One region of the Caballeronia sp. AZ1_KS37 genome, then DNA from elsewhere that is predicted to be linked to it. Evidence: predicted binding sites of a transcription regulator. Region 1 holds the regulator's gene; each other region holds the start of a gene.
What was found. The regulator LexA, encoded in region 1, represses DNA repair genes until DNA is damaged. The targets are predictions, from matches to a motif close to ACTGTATNNNNATACAGT.

Region 1 (5,718 bases):
GTGGGCGCGCGTTGCTGCTTCGGGCGCGCGGCGTCTTGAACGCGCCGCGTCGCCGGTTGACGCTTATTGCGGCTGATAGATCGAATCGAACACGCCGCCATCCGCGAAATGCGTCTTCTGCGCCTTGGTCCAGCCGCCGAAGGTGTCGTCGATGGTATAGAGCTTCAGCTTCGGAAACTGCTTCGTCAGATCGGCGGGCACCTTGTCCGAACGCGGCCGATAGAAATTGCGCGCGGCGATCTGCTGCCCTTCGTCGCTATACAGATACTTGAGATACGCTTCGGCGAGCTTGCGCGTGCCGTGTTTGTCGACGACCTTGTCGACCACCGCGACCGGCGGCTCCGCCAGAATGCTCACGGACGGCACCACGATCTCGAACTTGTCCGGACCGAATTCCTTCAGGGACAGGAACGCCTCGTTTTCCCACGCGATGAGCACGTCGCCCTGACCGCGCTGCACGAAGCTCGTCGTCGCGCCGCGCGCGCCGGAATCCAGCACGCCGGCGTTCTTGTAGAGCTTCGTCACGAACTCCTTGGCGGTCTGCTCGTTGCCGCCCGGCTTGTGCTGCGCGTACGCCCACGCCGCGAGGTAGTTCCAGCGCGCGCCGCCCGATGTCTTCGGATTCGGCGTGACGATCGACACGCCCGGCTTCGTCAGATCGTCCCAGTCCTTGATGTGCTTCGGATTGCCCTTGCGCACGAGAAACACGATCGTCGACGTGTACGGCGATGCGTTGTCCGGCAGGCGCTTCTGCCAGTCCGCGCCGACGAGTCCCTTGCCCGCGAGCGCGTCGATGTCATAAGCGAGCGCGAGCGTAACGACGTCCGCCTGCAGTCCGTCGATGACCGCGCGCGCCTGGCCGCCCGACCCGCCATGCGACTGCTTGAAGGTTACGGTCTCGCCCGTCTCCGCCTTCCACTTTTTCGCGAAAGCCTGATTGAAGTCCTGATACAGCTCGCGGGTCGGGTCGTAGGAAACGTTCAGAAACGACGTATCCGCCTGCGCCGGCGCCGTCATGATCAAACCCGCCGCGCCAAGCGTCGCCGCAGCAAGAAGCCGTCGCAATCCCGTGTTGATGCTTTGCATTCCCCGTTCTCCGTCTTATCGAATTGACGGAATGAGTCTAACGAGGCCTCTATATGATTGAAAATAATCGTTATTCACTTTTTTATACGTAAAACTGCTAAGAACGATATTCCTGGATGGAAGAAGCGCCGGCGGGCGCGATTCGACGGTGCGGAGGCTTCGTGGCCGCGAACTTAAAGTAAAGCTTGAAAAGCGCCAAATACTGTATAAAAATACAGTCACCTGTCCATTCATACAGTGCATCAGGGGCTCGAGCCAGTGACCAAAACATCAAAACTTACCGCGCGGCAGCAGCAGGTGTTCGAACTCATCCAGCGCGCGATCGACCGCACGGGCTTTCCGCCCACGCGCGCCGAGATCGCGGCGGAGCTCGGCTTCAGTTCGGCCAATTCCGCCGAGGAGCACCTCAGGGCGCTGGCCCGCAAGGGCGTCATCGAGCTGGCGGCGGGTTCGTCGCGCGGCATCCGGCTGCTCGGCGATGCATCTCGCATCGATCGGTCCGAGGAGCTGCCGCATCAGTTCACGCTGCCGCATCAGAGCATCATGCAATTGTCTCTGCCGCTCGTCGGCCGGGTCGCGGCGGGGAGTCCTATCCTCGCGCAAGAGCACATCTCGCAGCACTATGCGTGTGACCCCGCGCTCTTCTCCAGCAAGCCGGACTATCTGTTGAAGGTGCGCGGCCTCTCGATGCGCGACGCAGGCATTCTCGACGGCGATCTTCTCGCCGTGCAAAAGCGCAACGAAGCGAAAGACGGACAGATCGTCGTCGCGCGTCTTGGCGACGACGTCACGGTCAAGCGCTGGAAACGGCGCGCGGACGGCGTCGAACTGATCGCCGAAAACCCCGAGTATGAAAACATCTTCGTGCGCGCCGGCAGCGGCGATTTCGCGCTTGAAGGCATTGCCGTCGGGCTGATCCGCTCCGGCGAGTTCTGATGTTGGCCCGCGAACGGGCAAGGCACGAAAGTCGAAGCACATTACTTTCGCACCGAGACACGAAATGTCTCATTGACATCGCAAGATAGCCTCACCAACCGCTTTCGACACCTGATTCAGGCGTCTCACAACACAACAAGCATGACGGCCACCGCGCGCGGTGCGCCGCGGTGCGTCCTATCGTCTGGAGAGTCATCATGGAACGTTTTGCCCGTCTGCTGCCCTTCCGTCAATTCGGCCGCCTGCGCCATCTGCGCACGCTGATCGCCTGCGGCATGCCGCGCGCCGAAGCCACGCCCGATCTCTTCAACGAAATGCCCGCGTTGCCGTCCCGTCAGCCGGCCTTCGCTCGCGTTTCCCTCAACAGCACGGTGCACGCCGAGGCCGAGCAGCGCGCGCCAGTGCGCGTGTATCGCGGGCAATCGCGCGTGATTCTGGTGGGCAAGATCGACGAGGTTTCGCGCATGATCGACCGCTGCATCGCCGAGGAAAATGCCGGGCTGGCCGGCGGAATCCTCGCCTGAATGGAACGCCATCGCACGCACGACGTGAATTCACGGGATTTAACCGGCGCCCGCGCGGTCAATCCGTAATTCACGTTTTGCAAGAGGCTTGGCCCAAGCATGTCCCGCACTACCCGTTCTATTGTCGTTACGCTCGTCGTCCTCGTTATCGTCGCGGTGCTCGGTTTCGTTTACGCATCGCCTTACATCGCACTCGATCGCGTGAAGCGCGCGGCCGATGCGCGCGATGCGCAAACCGTCAACGAATACGTCGATTTTCCGGCGTTGCGCGCGAGCCTCAAGGACCAGATCGCGGCGCTGCTCACGCGTCGCGTGGATATTCAAAAGAGCGGGAATCCGCTCGCGATCATCGGTGCGATGATCGGCGCGGCGCTCGTCGGTCCGCTGGTGGATTCGTATGCCACACCGGACGGCGTCGCGGCGATTCTGAACGGCATCCCGCCGCGCGGCGATCCGGGCGAGCGTCCGCCGCAAGCTGGCGACGGCGCACCAGCGAATGCGGGGAATGGGCCCGCGTCCGGCGTCACGACCGCACGGCAGCCGCCGAAAGAGCCACCTCAGACGACGGCGGGTTATCGAAGCCTGAACACGTTCGTCGTCACGTATCAACACGGCGCCGGCGATGCGCGATACTCCGCGATCTTCCACCGCAACGGGCTCGTGTCGTGGAAGCTCGTCGCGGTCGATCTCAACGGTTGACGCGTCAAGCGTCGCGGTTCACGCTTCGCACCGCATCACGCCCCGGCTTCGGCCTTGACGGGCTTCGCCGCGTACGCCGCTTCGTCTTCCGCTTCGGCCGATTCACCGGCCTGACAGACGGCAACCAGGATGCTGCACTTCACGCGATCCAGCAGCGGCGTGTTGCCCGCGCCCATCCACCAGCGCGCGAGGCCGCTGCGGCAGCGATGCCCGACGACGACGAGATCGACCTGAAGGCTGTCGGCGAGCGCCGCGATTTCGTCGATCGGATGGCCGAACGCGAAATGTCCCTGTGCCTGAAGGCCACGCTCGCGCAGCCATTCGACGCCCTCTTGCAGGATGTCGCGCGCGGCCTCTTCGAAGCGTCCGCAGGCCATGTCGGTTAGCAGTCCGGCGCTCTGCGCGATGCTCGAGCGCATATCCACCACCGCGAGCACATGCGTCTCCGCATTCAGGTCGAGCGCGAGATTGGCGCCCTGACGCAGTGCCTTGCGGCCTTCTCTGGAGCCGTCGTAGCACAGCAGGATTTTTCGGTAGCTCTCCATCTTGACCTCCCTGGCCAACGTGCCGTTGAGCGCGACTTGCCCGCGGCGTTGATTCATCATCGTGCGTCGTCCCATGGGAGACAACGCTGGAAAACGCTTACCGGCGCGAACACGCTAGCTCGCACCGTGCCAGAACCACAAAAACGTCGACGGACAAGCCTCTGGCACTTTCGGCCGGAACCGGTTCGACGCGCCCCGCACCGGTTTGACACGCGCGCGCAGCATGCGGTTGCACGCCAAGCGCCGCCTTGGTGCAATGGATTACACTAGCCCGCTGGATTTCCCTCATCCGGCTTTCCCTGCGCACAGATGCATGACTGATCAATCTTTGCAACAAAGCGCTACACGCGACGCCGATGGAAACCGCGCACCCGCCATCGAATTCAGCGAAGTAAGGAAGCACTACGGCGAGCGCACGGTCGTCGACGGCCTGTCGTTCGATGTGCGGCCCGGCGAATGCTTCGGACTGCTCGGACCGAACGGCGCGGGCAAGACGACGACGCTCAAGATGCTGCTCGGCATCACTTCGCCCGATAGCGGCGCGATCCGTCTCGTCGGCGAGCCGGTGCCCGCGCGCGCCCGATTCGCCCGCGAGCGTGTGGGCGTCGTACCGCAGTTCGACAATCTCGATCCCGATTTCACTGTCCGCGAAAATCTGACGGTGTTCGGCCGCTACTTCGGCCTGACGGGCGCGCGCATGGATGCGCTCGTACCGTCGCTCCTGGAGTTCGCGCGGCTGGAGAGCAAGGCCGATGCGCGCGTCGGCGAGTTGTCGGGCGGCATGAAGCGGCGTCTCACGCTCGCGCGCGCGCTCGTCAACGATCCCGATGTGCTCGTGATGGACGAACCGACCACCGGGCTCGATCCGCAAGCGCGGCATCTGATCTGGGAGCGTCTGCGCTCGCTGCTTGCGCGCGGCAAGACCATTCTGCTGACGACGCATTTCATGGAAGAAGCCGAGCGTCTCTGCGATCGCCTGTGCGTGATCGAGGAGGGCCGCAAGATCGCCGAAGGACGGCCGCGCGAGCTGATCGAATCGGTGATCGGCTCGGACGTGATCGAAATCTACGGACCCGATCCGCAAGCGCTCGCCGCCGAGCTTGCGCCGCTCGTCGCGCGCATGGAAGTGAGCGGCGAGACGCTCTTTTGCTACGTCGACGATCCGCAGCCCGTGCATGCGCGCGTGAAGGGCCGCGCGGACGTGCGCTATCTGCATCGTCCGGCGAATCTCGAAGATGTTTTCCTGCGTCTCACCGGACGTGAGATGGTGGACTGAGCCAATGGATACGCTCGAACGATCCCGCATCGACAAACAGCGCGAGCCGAAGCGCGCACAAAACCTCACGCCGCTTTCCAGCGCGTTGCCCGCGAACGCCACGCACTGGATGTCCGTGTGGCGGCGCAACTATCTCGTCTGGAAGAAACTCGCGATCGCCTCGATGATCGGCAATCTCGCCGATCCGATGATCTACCTCTTCGGCCTCGGCCTCGGTCTGGGCCTGATGGTCGGGCACGTCGACGGCGTGTCGTATATCGCGTTCCTCGCGGCGGGCACGGCGGCGTCGAGCGTGATGATGTCCGCGAGCTTCGAATCGATGTACTCCGGCTTCTCGCGCATGCACGTTCAGCGCACCTGGGAAGCGATCATGCACACGCCGCTCACGCTCGGCGATATCGTGCTTGGCGAGATCGTCTGGGCCGCGAGCAAGTCGGTGCTGTCGGGCGTGGCGATCATGATCGTCGCGGGCGCGCTCGGCTATGCGAGCTTTCCGTCGATGCTGATCGCGTTGCCGGTCATCGTGCTGACAGGACTCGCGTTCGCCAGCACGGCGATGGTCGTCACCGCGCTGGCGCCGAGCTACGACTTCTTCATGTTCTATCAGACGCTCGCGCTCACGCCGATGCTCCTGCTCTCCGGCGTCTTCTTT
Region 2 (5,718 bases), on a different contig from region 1:
CGCTCAGTTCGGACTGACGACGTGGTATCCGGCCGTCGGCGACGATGTGCACGTCGCCATTCAGGCCGAATTTTCGAAGGCGTCTGCGGACAACGCGCCGTGATGCGTGCCGCTCAGGCCGCGACGGCGGTCCAGTCGAGCACGACCTTGCCGCTGTTGCCGGAAAGCATCGTGTCGAATGCGCGCTGATAGTCGTCGACGGGAAACGTGTGCGTGAGGATCGGGGAGAGATCGAGGCCGCTTTGCAGCATCGCGACCATCTTGTACCAGGTCTCGAACATCTCGCGTCCGTAGATGCCCTTGATTTCGAGTCCCTTGAAAATCACCTGATTCCAGTCGATGGCGGTCTGCGCCGGCGGAATGCCGAGCAGTGCGACCTTGCCGCCGTGATTCATCGATTCGAGCATCGCCGTGAATGCGCTCGGCACGCCGGACATTTCCAGGCCCACGTCGAATCCTTCGGTCATGCCGAGTTCGCTCATCACGTCGCGCAGGTTTTCGTTGGCCACGTTGACCGCGCGCGTCGCGCCCATCTTGCGGGCAAGTTCGAGCCGATAGTCGTTCACATCGGTGATGACGACGTTGCGCGCGCCGACGTGCCGCGCGATCGCCGCAGCCATCACGCCGATCGGCCCGGCGCCGGTAATCAGCACATCCTCGCCGACGAGATTGAATGAAAGGGCGGTGTGCGTCGCGTTGCCGAAGGGATCGAAGATCGCAGCGAGATCGTCGGAAATGTCAGGCGGAATCTTGAACGCGTTGAACGCCGGGATCACGAGAAACTCCGCAAATGCGCCTTCACGATTCACGCCCACGCCGACCGTGTTGCGGCACAGGTGACGACGGCCCGCGCGGCAGTTACGACAAAAACCGCATGTGATATGGCCTTCGCCCGACACGCGATCGCCGATGGCGAAGCCGCGTACTTCCTGTCCCATCTCCACGATCTCGCCGACGTACTCGTGACCGACATGCATCGGCACCGGAATCGTCTTCTGCGCCCATTCGTCCCATTTCCAGATGTGGATGTCGGTGCCGCAGATCGCCGTCTTCCGGATGCGGATAAGAACGTCGTTGTGACCGACTTCGGGTCGCTTCACGCGCGTCAGGGTGAGGCCGGGTGCGCGTTCGAGTTTGGCGAGGGCTTTCATTGCGTTTGATCCTGGCGTTTGATCCTGGCGTTTGGTCTTGATGATGCTGCTTCGAAGGTCGCGGGCCTTTATGCGCATAAAGTCAGCCGATGACGCCGAGGGATCGGCCGACGCGAGCGAACGCATCGACTGCACGATCGATCTGTTCCGGCGTGTGTGCCGCGCTCATCTGCGTCCGGATGCGCGCGCGTCCTTTCGGCACCACAGGGTAGGAAAAGCCAATCACATAGACGCCTTCGTCGAGCAGCGCATCAGCCATCTTGGACGCGAGTTGAGCGTCGCCGAGCATGACCGGAATGATCGGATGTTCACCGGGGACAAGATCGAAGCCGAGCGCGGACATCGCCTTGCGGAAGTGCGCCCCGTTCTCGCGGACGCGCCGGCGCAACGTCGCGCCTTCGTCGCTCGCGAGCAGTTCAAGCACTTTCAGCGATGCCGCGGCGATGTTCGGTGCCAACGTGTTCGAGAAAAGATACGGCCGGCTGCGCTGACGCAGCAAATCGATGACTTCCTTATGCGCGGCGACATAGCCGCCTGACGCGCCGCCAAGCGCCTTGCCGAGCGTGCCGGTAATGATGTCGACGCGATCGAGCACGCCGCATTGCTCCGGGGTTCCGCGCCCGTTCTCGCCGATGAAGCCGACGGCGTGGGAATCGTCGACCATGACGAGCGCACCGTAACGGTCAGCGAGATCGCAGATGCCGGAAAGGTTGGCGATGATGCCGTCCATCGAAAAAACCCCGTCGGTCGCGATCAGCTTGAAGCGTGCGCCGGCTGCATCGGCTTCCTGAAGACGCGCTTCCAGATCGGCGAGGTCGTTGTTCTTATAGCGCAGACGCCGGGCCTTCGAGAGCCGCACGCCGTCGATGATGCTGGCGTGATTCAGTTCGTCGCTGATGATCGCGTCTTCTTCGGTCAGCAGCGTTTCGAAGAGGCCGCCGTTTGCATCGAAGCAACTCGAATAAAGAATGGCGTCGTCCGTTTCGAGAAAACGCGCGATCGCCTGTTCGAGTTCCTTGTGCACGGTCTGCGTGCCGCAGATGAAACGCACGGACGCCATGCCGAAACCATCGGCGTCCAGTCCGTCCTTCGCGGCCTCGATCAGCCGGCGATCGTCCGCGAGACCCAGGTAGTTGTTCGCGCAGAAGTTAAGCACCGCCGCGCCGTTCGCGAGCCGAATGTCCGACGACTGCGGACTCGCGATGACGCGCTCTGTCTTGTAGAACCCCGCAGCGCGAATTTCGTCGAGCGTCGAACGCAAATGGGAGAGATATCGGTCTTTCATCGCAATCCTTGTTCTGGGCCTGCCAATGCAATCCGCGCCTCGTGACTCGCGCGCGCCGTCCTTAGCCCTGTTATAGTGCATCCATCGCATCGGACATGTTCGATATTTCGAACGCATTTCCGATATGCCGAACACTTTACGGGATTGGTCGATTCATGGCAAGCACGGGTTCAGAGGGAAAAGCAGCCGATCTCGCGGGCGCAGGCGCAACACCGCCGCGCGTCGGAGAGATCATTCAACGCTTGCGCAGCGAACGGAAGCTGACCCTCGACGATCTGTCGCGCGCGGCCGGCGTGTCGAAGTCGATGCTGTCGGAGATCGAGCGCGACAAGGCCAATCCGACGATCGCCGTCGCGTGGCGACTGACCAATGCGCTCGGCATCAGCCTCGACCAATTGTTCGCGCAGCAAAGGCCCGCCGAAGCGATCCGCGTTTCGGGGCTGCACGAAATACCGACCCTGAGTGGGGACAACGGCGGCTATCAGTTGCGCGTGTGGGGACCGATTGAACTCGCCGGCAAGTTCGAGTGGTACGAACTTACCCTGCAATCGGGCGCCGCGCTCACGTCGAATGCGCACGAACCGGGAACGCGCGAGCATCTCACAGTGCTGAACGGTTCCATTGAGGTCGATGCGTCGGGTGCGACGCGTCGTCTGAAGGCGGGGGAAACCGCGCGGTATGCCGCGGACGAGGCGCACGCGATCCGGAATGTCGGGCGCGCGGAGGCCAAGGCGTTGCTCGTCGTCATCCACGGCTGATGCGTTGAGCGTCCGGAACTTTTTGCGCATAAAGTCGGCGCGCCGCCGTGCGCCCGCCAATAAAAACGGGACGCATCGAGCACGTCCCGCTCAAAGCGGCGCCGGAGTCGCGGCGCCGGTTGGCCCGTCTTACGGGTTCTTTTTCACGCTGTCCTTCAGATCCTCGCGTGCATCGCCCACGCCTTTTTGGACCTTGCCGGCTGCTTGCTGCATGTCGCCCTTGGCTTCCTGAGCCGTGTCCCCCGTCATTTTGCCGACGCCCTCGTTGATCTTTCCCTTGACCTGCTTGCCAACGCCTTCGGCTTGATCCTTGTTCATGTCAGTTCTCCCGTGGTTTGCAGCGCTGTTGGCCGCGCGGTGCCGTCGAACGAACGCAGAAACTGCCTGCGCGTTCCGCTCAGGAGTTTCCCAAGCACGGTTAAACGATGCGCTTTGTCGGCAGGCGCGCATAGCCGCGCATGTCTGAAACGCACGTAGGCGGAATCGCACATACACCCGGTTCGACTAGCGCGACGCTATTTTCATTGCAACAAGTACTGTATATTTGTACAGTACAATAAGACCGGCCGGAAGGGGTGGATCATGGAGTCGAATGGTGAAAACCTGAGCAGAAGGCAGTTCGCCCGCGCGGTGCATGACCTCGAGCGCATCACGCGTCAGATCGCGGGGCGTTACATCGATAAAGGAGTGCCGCTGACCTGGCGGCTGTTGCATGCCATCGAGGCGGAGGCCGTCGCGGACCTCGGATTCGCGGGACGACACGAAGCCGCCTTGCGCGAGCTGTTCGCGCGTCCCGATGACTTTCATTTCCCCGAAACCGATGACGTCGTCGACGTTGCATCCTCGGATGCCTTGCCCGCCGTTTTCGCCTTCGCCGTAGACGCCTACGAGCGCGCATCGCGACAGAATCGGCCGCGAGCAGTCAGCGCTGCGCATTGACGCATCCCGCGGCACGCGACTGAACCCGCGTGCCCCGGTTCATGTCATCGCGCAGCGGATCGTTTCACGGCGCGAACTCCGCCGCGATGTCCGCATCCGAACGCGATTCGAGCTTGCCGTCCCGGCACGCAACGCGAAACACCTCGTAGTCCTTTTCCACCTGATCCGCGTAGGCGCGACCGTAGCGCACTAGAACGTCGGCCATTCGATCGCTGTTGCCCAGGTAGCCCGAGATTTCCGGCGCGCATCCGCCGGACTTCGCGTGCGCGCGGGCAAGCGCCCAGCCGCAAAGCACGGCGTACTCGCGAAAGACGTCGTCGCTGAAAGTATCGAGTTCTGCGGAAATTTTCATGTCGCGTAACTGGCGGATGTAGAGCGTGCGCCCGAGCGGTCCGGTCGCCCAGCCGAGAAACGGGTCCGTGGCGGCCTGCATCAGACGTTGTCCGTGAACGACGCGGTGCCCGTCGTGTTTGATATCGTCGGCGTGCTTCGCATGTTTCGTGAATCTCGCGACGACCGACGTCGATGCCTCCTTCATCTGCAGGAAAAGCGGCTTGTCGTGATGATCCGTGAGCAGCAAAACGAGGCAGCGCGTGCCGACGCTGCCCACGCCGACCACCTTGAACGCGACGTCCTGCAGGCTGAATTGCGACAGCAATCTCGCGCGCTCCGGCGTAAGCGTCGCGACATAATCGCGCACGAGCGTCGCGAGCGCATCTTCACGACTGGCTTTGAGCGTCATCCAGCCGTCGTTCTTATCGATCAGCGTGCTCTTGCCGTGGATGTGAAACACGGCAGGCGGCGCATCGCGAATGCGCCACGTGTCGCCGGTTCGGTCGGCGAGTTTCGGCAGCATCGTTTCGTGCGTGCGGCGCGAAGCCCGTTCGATGCCGCGCTTGATGCGCCGCCGCGCGTCTTCGCTCTGCACGGCCTGGTACATGCGATCGAAGGTGATGCGCTCGTACCAGAGATCGAGCACGCTCATTTCAGCGTACTCGCGCAGATGCGTCTGATAGCTGCGCGCGGCGACAAACGCGAACTCGTCCGCAGCCAGATCGCCGTGGCCGAGATGCCGGCCGGCGATCGTGAAGCTCGCGACCAACCGTTTCAAATCCCATTCCCACGGACCGGGCGCGGTTTCGTCGAAGTCGTTGAGATCGAAAATGAGCGCGCGCTCCGGCGTTGCGAAGCCGCCAAAGTTGGAAAGATGACAGTCGCCGCAGATCTGAATGGCGATGCCGCTGTCCGGTGTGCCGGCCAGGTCGTGCGCCTGAAGGATCGCGCTGCCGCGATAAAACGTGAACGGCGAAACGAGCATGCGGCCGTAACGCAAGGGAATCAGCGCATCGACGCGGCCTTTGCTGCTTGTCCGCAAAAGCTCGATGGGATCGCGATCGGCATCGCCGATCGCCTCTTGCGCGGCCCGCGGTGTGCGTTCGCGCCTGGCGCGTCCATTCGCGCGACGTTCCTGCCAGGATTGCTGGGGCATCGCTCGCTCCTTTTTGCTCTTGTGTTCGTGGATGGAAGGAAGCCGTATAGACGACAGTAGTCGACGAAACGCACGCCCGCCAAGACAGTTATCGAC
Region 3 (5,718 bases), on a different contig from region 1:
AACGTCTCGGCCAGCGCTCGTTCCGGATACAGATTCGCGAGCCGCAGCCGTGCTCGCAAATGCTGCTCGGCGTTCTGCGCTAACTCGAACCCGCACTCGGCAATCGACCGGTTCAGGCGCACGGCAGTCAACGTATCCTGCAGCGGCTTGCGAGAACGTACGTGCATGGTTACAGCGCCGGTGGCAACGACCGGAACGGCGCGCTGGTCGGCGACGTACTCGACTATGCCGCGATGAATGTCGTCCATCGCGCGGGCGTGGAGCGTCAGCGCCGCCCAGCAGCGGCCCTCGAACGTGCGGGCGAGCCATTCCATCTGCGCATCGAGTCGCTCTTCCTTTGCCGGATATTCGGGCGAGAGGATGACGAGGCAGTCGGGCAGACCCTTCAGATGTTCGTGCGGCGCTTCGGGCCGCGCCAGATCGTTCGGCGTCAGTAGGTAGGTGCCCTTCGATGTGCGCGTGCGCGCGAGCGTGATGAGTTCCGACAGATTCCCATAGCCGTTGCGGTTCATGGCCAGCGCCGTGAAGGCGAGGGCGGGCGTGCCGTCGGCATTGGTCAACTGGAAGTGCGCGCCGACGATCAGCCGGATATTGGCCTCCTTCGCGGCGACGTGCGCGCGCACGATGCCCGCGAGCGAACACTCGTCGGTGATTGCGATCGCGAGATAGCCAAGCTGCTCGGCGCGCAGAATCAGTTCTTCCGAGTGCGAGGCGCCGCGCAGGAACGTGAAGTTGGAGAAGCACTGCAACTCGGCATAGCCGGGCAGCATGGAGGTGTACACGTCCATCGCTCACCCGAACAGACCGTGCAGGAACCATCGAGGATCTTCTTCGGCGCGACTACCGACGCGCTCACGGTAGATCCAATAGCAGGTGTGGTCGTCGGCTTCTGCGACAAAGTAATCGCGCGTGACGAGCTCGCCGCCCCACCATCCTGCTTCGACCCGCTCACCAGACGATACCGTGCGCAACGGACTGCCGTAGAACGGCCGGTGCTGGCGCGTCATCAACTGGATGGGCGTTTCGAGCAGCCATGAAGGGCGCGGCTGATCGCCGGGCAGCGGACAGCCTTTGACGTCGCTTGCGACCGGCACCCAGTTCGATACGATCTCGGGTCGATGGTCGGCCACAGGTGCCGCGCGCAACACGTTCTCGTGGCCAAGACGCGCGACGAGCAGTTCCATCAACCGGTTATGGTCGGCCGCGCTGCCGCCTGGCTCAGGGAATAGCGTGTCGGACGGCGGCTCCGCGGCTTCGACCTCATTGACTTCGAGGCGCACGGCGATGACCGCGGCCGCTAGCTCGACGCGCCCAAGCCGCTCTTTCAGCAAGCGCGTCAGGTGTTCCTCATGCCACGTGGGTTCCGCGAGCGCGACCTCAATCGTCGTTGGTGGCAACGCCGCGCGCCCGCGTTCGTGTTCGAGTTCGATTGAGAAGCGCGTGAGCGCCAGTTGTTTGCTCGCAAGCCAACCGGTCAATTGCACGATGAGCCGTCGAGCTACGAAGAGCACGGCTTCCGCATGCTCGACGCGATCCGGTAACTCGATCCGTGCATTGAACGACGGCGGCGTCTGTACCCACTCATAGAGTTCAGGCGCTTCGCCCACGGCGCGATCAAGCGTATCCAGCAGCGCGGTACCGCAGCGCTTCTTAAGACCGGCGCGCGGCAAGCGCCGCAGGTCCGCGACGCTCGTGCATCCGAGACCATCGAACCAGTCGGCATAGCGTCGCGCTTCCAACACCAGCAAGGCGGGCAAGCGCGGCAATTGCCGCATCAGCGAGCGGATGGAGAGACGGCGGCCGCCGCGATAGCGGGCCATGAGCCATGCACTCTGGCCAGTGGGCGCGACGCTCATCCGCACCGTGAAGCCGAAGGCGGAGAGCGAGGCGCGGATCGCGCGTCTGAGCGCGCGAACGCCACCGAACAAGCGCAAGCTCGCCGACACGTCGACCAGAACCGTCTGCTCCTCAGCGATCGACACTTGCGGGCTGAACTGCATGAGGGCGGTCGCCACATCGGCAACCGCCTGCCGCTCCTTCAGTTCGTCTTTGTCGTGAATGCGCGCATCGGGCGCGAGCGTGAGAACGCCGCCTTTGCGCATGCCTACGCGAACGCCTGCGTCGTGCGCTGCCTGATCGAGCGCGACGACACGCTCGTGATCGAGCACGACCAAGCCGGAAGTTGTCTCACTCGTGGACGACCAGCTCGGCTGGAAGACTTCTCGGCTGAGGTGCGGCAGATACACGCCGATCCACATTTGCATGGCGATTCAACAGGATAGGCGAATGGGTCAGTCCAACGACAAGCGGCTCGTCACGCGCCGGGCCGCGGCGCTTCACGAACTCCAATGAAACGCTGTCGCGCGCAGGGCGTACAGCAATGCGAAGCGGGGCAGGCGACGTATCGCTCGCAGCAGCGAGCGGTCGGACCATGAAGAACAGCGATTCGCTCGTCTGCGCGGCAAGGTGCAGGCGGCGTAGCGCTTCAGGTCGCACATGCGTTTGCCAGAAGATCAGTGCGCCGAACGTCCCCGCGCGAAGAATCTGCTCACCCGCCCACCGCCCATCGGCGGTCTTCTGAGCGCGCACGACGTTGATCGACGTCTCAGGCAGACCCCAGTAAGCCGCCGCTTCGGGTTGAAAGCGGTGAGGCGGCTGCAGAAAAGCAATGCGCCGTGACGCGACCGCCTTCAGCGCCGGCAGCAGCAATCGCATTTCACCCACGCCCGGCTGCTGCACCAGCAGATCGGTCAGCGCGCCCTTGGGCCAGCCACCTCCCGGCAGTTCCGCGGCAAGCGTCTCAGATCCACACGGCACGACGTTCACGCGAGCAGAGGCCAGTTGCGAACCTCGCCATAAACTTGGATGAATGTCTTCGAGGGCTAACGCTCCCATGTCGAACCCCGTACTGTATGTTTGTACAGTAGTCTACCGGAAGGACAGCGTTTTGGTATGTCGGAGAAGTGCAACAACTTTCTCAGCGCAAGTAAGCTTGTCGCAGTAAAACGTCAGTCTTAATTGCCGAATCAGTATGATTTACCTAGTTTCGGCGACGCCGGTTTCCGCCCGCGATGAGGGCGACTGTGCTCGCGCAAGCGCGATCAGTGCTGCAAAGGGTGCACAGACCCTCAGAACGAAGAATATTCCGTCGTGAGGACAGCGGTAGAGGGAGAAGAATCTCATTCCGCGCCAACGATTGCGAAAAGGCTAAGTTCCCCTCGCAAACGTTTACCCTGTGTAACTATTTGTTGCAAAGTGGCTTTTGTAATCAGACAATTCGTTCGCGCCTTGATTGACAGCGCGACGAGCAAGTCGAAATTACTCTCTGGTCTGCCGCTATGAACACCACCTCCGATCTCAGTGCTATCCGCGAATTGAACATGTCGTACCTCATGCTCGCGCAACGCGTTCTGGCATCGGACCGGGAAGCGGCACAGTCGCACTTGGGTCTCTCGGTGGATATGGCAGACATGCTTCTGAAGCTTTCGCCGGAACAGACGCTGAAACTCGCGTCGTCGTCGCAAGTGCTGTGCTTCTTCCGCATGAGCACGGATGCGATGCTCGCGGGCCTCGCCGGTCGCAGCCACGACGTTGTGGCGTCGCCCGTCGCTAACGACGTCCTTTTGGCGGCCTGATGATGACCACGACTACGCCTTCAAAGAGCCTCGCTGAGGAAGCTGCACAAGTCATGCGCGCCATCACGCTGATCAAGCTCGGCGCACGTATGCAAGTGCTGGAATCGGAAATCCCAACGATTTCGCGTGAGCGGCTCATTCGTCTGTATCGAGAAGTGAAGGGTGCATCGCCGCCCAAGGGCATGCTGCCGTTCTCGGAGGACTGGTATCTGACGTGGGCGCCGAACATCCATACGTCGATGTTCGCAAACGTCTACGCCTTTCTCGAAGCGAACAGCAAAGGCTTGGACCGCGTGGATCTGCTGACTCGCGCCTACTCGCTCTATGCCGAGCACTTCGACATGATCGGCGAGCCGTTGCAGATGGACCTGACGCGCGCCTGGACCTTCATCCGTTTCAAGGACGCCGGCATTCTGCGTCTTGCGGGCTGCACACGTTGCCGCGGCAAGTTCGTCGCGCACGCCCAAGAGCCGTCGCATTCGATGGTGTGTGGCATCTGCCAGCCGCCGTCACGAGCAGGCAAGACGAAAGCGGCCGCGAAAGCCGCGCTCGAGCGAGACGCCGCCTTGCAGGCAAAAGCGGCCTGAGCGTTTATCCGCGAGCGGCCTTCGGCACGTTGAAGAGCCGAAGCAGTTCGTCGCGAACATCCGAGATGTCGAGCACGTGTTGCGCGCGCGTGAGCGCGACATACAGCAGCCGCATCTCGTCCTCGTCCAAGGTCAGCCGACCGTCGACCATCTTGAAGCGGAAGTCGTTGACGATCCGCACCCGCTTCCATTCCAGCCCCTTCGCCCGGTGGATGGTCGAGATGACATAGTCAGCTTGGCCTTCTGGCGTTTGGCGTTGAGCGAGCGCGCGCAAGTAGTCGGTGCCGCGATCGTCGACGATCTCGACGACAGGCAGCAAGTCGCGTCCGACCGCGCTGCGCGCGAAAGCCTGCGCTTCTTTCCAGTTTTCGAATAGCGATAGGGCGATTGGTCGGAAGGTGCGCCTTCCGTTGAGCAACTGATCGGCGCCGTCCGCAAAAGCAATGATCTCGCTCGGATTCATGCGAAGCGCTGGCCGGTGCCCCATCTCAATGCCCGCCGCGAACTGCCAGATTGCCGTCGCGTTCTTGCGGCAAAGCACCGCGTCCACGGGCGGCTGTACCGACGGATCTTCGACCATGATCGAGCCGATGGTCGGCTGGCCGCGGATCGGGGTGGATTCCCCAAAGCAGTGCGAGCACACAACTCGCGAGTCCTGCGAAGGTCGGCCCGAAACGAAACGATTCGGTCAGCGGTCGCTCTGGCGCATTGATCTGTGCCATCGCGTTGACCGCGCCGCGCCACTCGTAGATCTGCTGATACGGGTCGCCCACGTAGATCGTCTGCGCGTGTCGTTGCTGGGCAAGAACGGACAGCATGATCCCATCGCTATCCTGGGCTTCGTCGAACAAGATGAAGTCGGCGTTGATACGCGGATTGGACTGTCCCCACACCTTCAGATAAACGTCCGGCTGTATGGCCTTCAGACCGCGGGGGTTGATGCTTTCCGCCCACAACCGCCCAACGCTCGGTGCGAGCTGCTCGCGCAGCCAGTCGGCCGCGTCGTCGCGGATCTTTTCGTCGACCGGTACATGGAAGGGCTGCGGCGTATGGTCGGCGGATCGACAGAACCGGCCGAGCCCGTCGGCGATCATGCGGCCAATTTCGAACGGCGCGACCTCCGCATTCTTTCCCGTGATGGTCGGCACTTCGATTGGCCCGAAGCCATAACGGGCAGCGAGTTCATGCGGTGGCTCAGACGGCAGATTGATGCGCGCGGTCAGCCACGCGGGAGCGCTTGCATAGGCGAGCGAATGGACAGTGCGCGCTGAGACGTTGGCCGGGAAGCCGCGCCGCGCCGAGTCCGCGATTTCCTTGTTGAATGCGAGGTAGCTGCCGCGCTGGCCGGTAAGCTGCTGAGCGACGAGCCGCAGCGTCGAGGTCTTGCCTGCGCCCGCGTACGCTTTGACTTTGAGATCACCGCCGCTTCTCGCGGCTTCGACGACCGCTTCCTGTTCCGCCGTCGGTTTGTATGCCTTGGCCACCGAACGCCCTTC
Region 4 (5,718 bases), on a different contig from region 1:
ATCGCGGCCTTCGACGAAACGCGCGACGGACGTACGATCGACTGGTTGCGTCCCGCGACGCCCGCCGCGCTGGCCGCACGCGATCCGCTCGGCATGGCGAGCTTTCCGCTCCTGCCGTACTGCAATCGCATCCGCGATGCGCGCTTCGTGTTCGACGGTGCGCTCATCGATCTTTCCGGCGACGGCAACGCCTTTGCGCACGCGCTGCACGGCAACGCGTGGCGCTTGCCGTGGCGTGTCGGCGATGTGTCGGACGCCCGCGCGCGTCTGCAATTTTTGCACGAACCCTCGCGCGATGCCGCGCGTCACTGGCCGTTCGCATACGAGGCGACGCAGGACATCGCGCTCGATGACCACACGCTAAGCGTGACGCTCTCCGCGCGCAACCTGTCCGATCGGCCGATGCCGTTCGGCATGGGACATCACCCGTACTATCCGCGCACGCGCAATACGCGCGTTCACGCACGCGTCGCGTCGATGTGGCACAGCACGCCCGATCTGCTGCCCACGCATGCGGGCGCGCATCCGTGCGTCGATGCGATGGCGTCGCAAGAAGGCATGTCCGCCGATGCCTTCGATCTCGACAACAACTTCGCCGGTTGGTCGCGCACGGCGACGATCGCGTGGCCCGACGAACGCCGCGCGGTCACGCTCAGCGCGCAAGCGCCGTTCGATGCCCTGGTGGTGTATGCACCGAAGTCGCATCCCGATTTGCTCTGCGTTGAACCGGTGAGCAACGTGGCGGACTGGGTCAATCTCGATGTCGACCGCGCCGCGAAGGGCGGCGCGGTGCTGGAACCGGGCGAGTCGGTCAGCGCGACATTCGCCTGGACGACTCACACGGAATAAGGCGTCGCGCCTACTGACCGAAGAAAACGTTGCAGTTCGCCGGGCTGCAGTCGCTATCGCGATGTCCGCTCGCGGAGGCGGGCTTCATGCCGCCGTACGCGGAGTCGCCGCCGGAGGCTTGTTGCGGCGTCGCGGCGGTTTGCGTCTGAGATTCATCGGGCATGGCCTGCGACATGTACATCGGGCGCATCGTCTGGACGAGTTGCTGCGCATCGGCGGGCATGCCTTGCGCGTGCGCGACACCGATTCCTGACACGACCGCGCATGCTGCCATCATCGCGAGAAATTTCGGGTTGATCTTTGCCTTCATGTTCCAGCTCCTTGAAACGAATGCACAAGCAGCCGGGAACGCGAGTCTCGGACTCCTTGCCGCTTTGCCGATGGACGGATGAATGGATCGAGCGCGGGCTCGCTTCGTCCGACGCGACAAATGACGACGCACCGGGCGCGACGAATGGCGCTCGGGGATTACCTTACGGCGATGGGAAGGCGCGAGAAATCCCTATCTGGCAGGGATACCTTGGTGGGGATAGGCGTGCGGGTTTAAAGAAGAAGCACGAAAAACGCGCCCGGACTTGCGAAAGTCCGGGCGCGCCGAAACGTGGAAACTCAATACGTTTATTCCGACTTGCCGGAGGTGCCGCCCGACATGTTCGATCCCGAGCTGCCCTTCTTGTGCATCTTGCTGCTGCCCTTGGACGAATCCATCGTGTTCGAGCCCGATGCGCCCGACGTCGAGCCGGTTACACCGTTGCTGTTCGGCGTGCCCATTCCGGTGCCGCCCTGACCGGCCCCGTTGCCGCCCGCCGTGCCGCCACCCGCGCCTGCGCCACCCGCGCCGCCGCCGCCGGCACCGCCGCCCGCGCCTTGCGCGAATGCCGCGCCCGACAAGCCCAGAATCATGGCCGACACAATCAAACTTCTCTTGGCGTTCTTCATGGTTTCCTCCCGTTGATCAACGATCTCGATGCGCGCCGCCTTGCGCAAAGCTGCGGCGTCGCCGATTACATTGCGCAATCACCGTGCCGCGGGAAGAAATCGAATTGTCATGCGGTCGCCTCGTCACACCACTCGATGGCCCACGCCCGCGCGCAATGGACCGCATCCGACTCGCTCGCGAACGCATCCAGCTCGCCCGATTCGAATACTTCCGCATGCGCGGTGCGCTCGTCCGCCGGACGCGTGATGCGTGCGTGCGCGTAGTAGCTGCCGTCTTCGTCGTGATGGGCGGTGCAGTCGATGTGAAACGTCTTGTAGTCGAATCGCATGAAAGGCTCCGAAAGAGATTGCGAGGGCAGGCGCGAAGCGTGCGATGCCGTGATTACCTTTGACTCCGCGCCTCTCGTGAGGTACTGTATAAACATACAGTACCATAATCAAGATGGATCTCTCCGAAAAGCTCGAAATTCTCGCCGACGCCGCCAAATATGACGCGTCGTGTGCGAGCGGCGGCGCGCCCAAACGCGAGTCGCGCGGCATCGATGGCCTCGGCGCGAGCACCGGCTCCGGCATCTGCCACAGCTTCACGCCCGACGGGCGCTGCGTCTCGCTGCTCAAGATTTTGCTGACGAACTTTTGTCTGTACGACTGCCGGTACTGCATCAATCGCCGGTCCAGTAACGTGCCGCGTGCGCGCTTCACGCCGGAAGAAGTCGTTACGCTCACGCTGGATTTCTACCGTCGCAATTACATCGACGGGTTGTTTCTCAGTTCCGGAGTGATTCGTTCGTCGAACTACACGATGGAGCAGCTCGTTCTCGTCGCGAAATTGCTGCGTGAGCAGCACGGATTTCGCGGCTACATCCATCTGAAGACGATTCCCGATGCCGATCCAGAACTCATCGCGCAAGCGGGACGCTATGCCGACCGTCTGAGCGTGAACATCGAATTGCCGACGGAAATCAGCCTCGAGCGGCTCGCGCCGGAAAAGAGCGGCCGCACGATCAAGCTGGCGATGGGCAACATCCGCGTCGCGCGCGAGGAATCGGAAGCGGAGCCGCGCGCGCCGAAGTTCGCGCCGGCGGGGCAGAGCACGCAGATGATCGTCGGCGCCGATGAAACCGACGACCGCACGATCCTCGGCACCGCCGAAACGCTGTACGGCTCTTATCAGCTAAAGCGCGTGTATTACTCGGCGTTCAGCCCGATTCCTGACAGCCCCTCGGGCGTGCCGTCGAAAGCGCCGCCGCTCTTGCGCGAGCATCGGCTGTATCAGGCGGATTTTCTGATGCGCGGCTACGGTTTCGCCGCCGCCGAACTGCTCGGCGATGCCGGCAACCTTCCGCTCGATGTCGATCCGAAACTCGCGTGGGCGCTTGCGCATCGCGAGCGCTTTCCCGTCGATCTGAACGCCGCGCCCGCGCGCATGATCGCGCGCGTGCCGGGCATCGGCATGCGCAACGCGAAGCGCATCGTGGAGTTGCGGCGCGAGCGGCGCGTGCGCTATCACGATCTCGTGCGGCTGCGCTGCGGCATGGACAAGGTGAAGCCGTTCGTCGTCACGGCGGATTACCGGCCGCCGCTCGACGAAGCGCCTTCGGACAGTCTGCGGCGCGCGCTCGCGACCGGCCCGGTGCAGCTCTCGCTGATCTGATGCACGTCATCGCCATCGACGACGAATTCGACGCCTGGCGCGTCGCCGCGCTCGATGCGCTCGCGCAAAAGCTCCCGCCCGAATCGATCGACTGGCGTACGGCTCAGGCGGAGCCGGCGTTGTTCAACGAGTCGGCGCGATCGGCGAACGCGACGAAGGCAGCGGATGCGCCGCCTATCCGCGTGTCGCGCGAACTCGCATCGCTGCTGAAAGACGCCGCGCATTTTCGCGACGCGCGCCGCTGGAGCTTTTTATATCGCGTGCTGTGGCGCTGGGCGCAGGGCGACCGCTCGGTGGCATCGCCCGCCGATGAAGACGGCGCGCGCCTCTACAAGATGGCGAAGGCGGTGCGCCGCGCGCAGCACGACATGATCGCGTATGTGCGCTTCCGGCAGCGCGACGCGTCGCTCGGCGCGCCGGAATTCGTCGCGTGGTACGAGCCGGATCACGACGTGCTCGCGTGGGGCGCGGAGCATTTCGCCGCGCGCATGGGACGCTCGACGTGGCTCATCGCAACGCCCGACGGCGCCGCGATGTTCGATGGCGAGCGCCTGCAACTGGAGCGCGGCCGCGCGCTGGCGTCGGATCATGCGGCGGTCTTGCCGGATGCCGCCGAAGCGCTCTGGATGACCTACTACCGCAGCATCTTCAATCCGGCGCGACTGAACGAATCCGCGCTCGAACAGCATATGCCGGTGCGTTTCTGGAAAGGGCTGCCGGAAGGCGCACTGATCCCGAAGCTCGTCAGCGATGCGCGCGGCGGCGCGCGACGCGTCGCGCAGGCGCAAAACGTCGGCGCGCTCGGCGGCAAGGCGGTTCAGGTCGATGCGCTCGCAGCGCAGCCGGAGCGGGACGCGCCCACATCGCTCGATACTTGCCGCCGCTGCGATCTGTGGCGCAACGCGACGCAGGCAGTGCACGGCGCCGGTCCGTCCGATGCGCGCATCATGCTGCTCGGCGAACAGCCCGGCGATCAGGAGGATCTGAAGGGCGAGCCGTTCGTCGGACCGGCCGGGCAGCTGCTTCAGGACGCGATGCAGCGTGCCGGCGTCGTGCGCGAGCACGTCTATCTGACCAATGCGGTGAAGCACTTCAAATGGGAGCCGCGCGGCAAGCGCCGTCTGCACAAGACGCCCGCGCAGCAGGAGGTCGAAGCCTGTTCGTACTGGCTCGAACAGGAACTGCATGACGTCGGCGCGAAGGTGATCGTCACGCTCGGCGCGACCGCGTTGGCCGCGCTTTTCGGACGGCGCGCGACGCTTTCGGCGCATGTCGGGCGCGTCGTGCCGTATCGGGACAAGCTGGTCGTCGCGACGTATCACCCGTCCTACGCGCTGCGCCAGAACGACGAAGCCGCGCGCGAAAAAACCGTCGCGGCTATCGTTGCGGCGCTGGAGCTGGCGTCGTCGTTGAAGGCCTAGCGCGCTCAGAACGCCGCGCGCACGACGCCGCCATCCGCGCGCAACGCCGCGCCGTTCGTCGCCGATGAAAGCTCCGAGCACACGTACGCCACCATGCTGCCGATTTCCTCGGGCGTGATGAAGCGCTTGAGAATCGACGTGGGCCGCGCTTCTTCGAAGAACTGCTTCTCGAATTCGCCGAAGCTCTTGCCGCCCGACAGTTTCTCGACGAACTCGGTGACGCCTTCGGAACTCGTCGGCCCCGGCAGCACCGAATTGACGGTCACGCCGGTGCCCGCGCAGGTTTCCGCGAGGCCGCGCGCGAGCGAAATCTGCGCCGATTTGGTCACGCCGTAATGAATCATCTCGACGGGAATCTGAATGCCGCTCTCGCTGCTGATGAACACGACGCGGCCCCAGTTCTTCTCCTTCATCTTCGGCAGATACGCGCGCGACAGGCGCACGCCCGACATCACGTTGGTGTTGAAAAAGCGCAGCCATTCGTCGTCGGGAATCTCTTCGAACGGCTTCGGATCGAAGATGCCCATGTTGTTCACGAGAATATCGACGTGCGGAAAGCGCTTCACGAGCGCGTCGACCTGCGCTGCGTCGGAGACGTCGCCGGCGAAGCCTTCGCCCTGCGCGTTGGGCACGAGTTCGCGCAGTTTCGCCAGCGCCGCATCGACAGACGCCTGCGAACGGCCGTTGATGATCACGCGCGCGCCTTCACGCGCGAGCGCCACGGCAATGGCATGTCCGATGCCCTTCGTCGATCCGGATACCAGCGCGAGCTTGTTGCCGATCTTGAGATCCATATCTGCTCCTTCGATTGGGTTGGCGGAATGCGCCGGCGATTTCGCCACGACGCGTTCCGGG

Region 2: the regulator LexA is predicted to act here: its motif matches at 3,730-3,747, upstream of NCS00_RS20420 (DUF2471 family protein).
Region 3: the regulator LexA is predicted to act here: its motif matches at 2,908-2,925, upstream of imuA (translesion DNA synthesis-associated protein ImuA).
Region 4: the regulator LexA is predicted to act here: its motif matches at 2,201-2,218, upstream of NCS00_RS20865 (putative DNA modification/repair radical SAM protein).

The regions. Positions count from the first base shown of each region.
Region 1 covers NZ_JALQDP010000006.1:102,870-108,587, reverse strand. The annotation lists gene NCS00_RS06725 (sulfate ABC transporter substrate-binding protein) at 64-1,086, opposite strand; gene lexA (transcriptional repressor LexA) at 1,345-2,022, shown strand; gene NCS00_RS06715 (hypothetical protein) at 2,220-2,546, shown strand; gene NCS00_RS06710 (DUF2939 domain-containing protein) at 2,646-3,245, shown strand; gene NCS00_RS06705 (universal stress protein) at 3,281-3,790, opposite strand; gene nodI (nodulation factor ABC transporter ATP-binding protein NodI) at 4,104-5,066, shown strand; gene NCS00_RS06695 (ABC transporter permease) at 5,071-5,718, shown strand, end outside.
Region 2 covers NZ_JALQDP010000033.1:114,440-120,157, forward strand. The annotation lists gene NCS00_RS20395 (YceI family protein) at 1-103, shown strand, start outside; gene tdh (L-threonine 3-dehydrogenase) at 114-1,151, opposite strand; gene NCS00_RS20405 (glycine C-acetyltransferase) at 1,234-2,436, opposite strand; gene NCS00_RS20410 (helix-turn-helix domain-containing protein) at 2,592-3,194, shown strand; gene NCS00_RS20415 (CsbD family protein) at 3,324-3,512, opposite strand; gene NCS00_RS20420 (DUF2471 family protein) at 3,777-4,133, shown strand; gene NCS00_RS20425 (DUF2252 domain-containing protein) at 4,198-5,622, opposite strand.
Region 3 covers NZ_JALQDP010000043.1:212,972-218,689, reverse strand. The annotation lists gene NCS00_RS30100 (error-prone DNA polymerase) at 1-788, opposite strand, end outside; gene NCS00_RS30095 (Y-family DNA polymerase) at 792-2,264, opposite strand; gene imuA (translesion DNA synthesis-associated protein ImuA) at 2,188-2,895, opposite strand; gene NCS00_RS30085 (flagellar transcriptional regulator FlhD) at 3,339-3,635, shown strand; gene flhC (flagellar transcriptional regulator FlhC) at 3,638-4,222, shown strand; partial or broken gene NCS00_RS30075 (3'-5' exonuclease) at 4,227-5,706, opposite strand.
Region 4 covers NZ_JALQDP010000034.1:52,335-58,052, forward strand. The annotation lists gene NCS00_RS20845 (aldose 1-epimerase) at 1-849, shown strand, start outside; gene NCS00_RS20850 (hypothetical protein) at 860-1,159, opposite strand; gene NCS00_RS20855 (hypothetical protein) at 1,468-1,788, opposite strand; gene NCS00_RS20860 (hypothetical protein) at 1,896-2,117, opposite strand; gene NCS00_RS20865 (putative DNA modification/repair radical SAM protein) at 2,231-3,442, shown strand; gene NCS00_RS20870 (UdgX family uracil-DNA binding protein) at 3,442-4,863, shown strand; gene NCS00_RS20875 (SDR family NAD(P)-dependent oxidoreductase) at 4,869-5,657, opposite strand.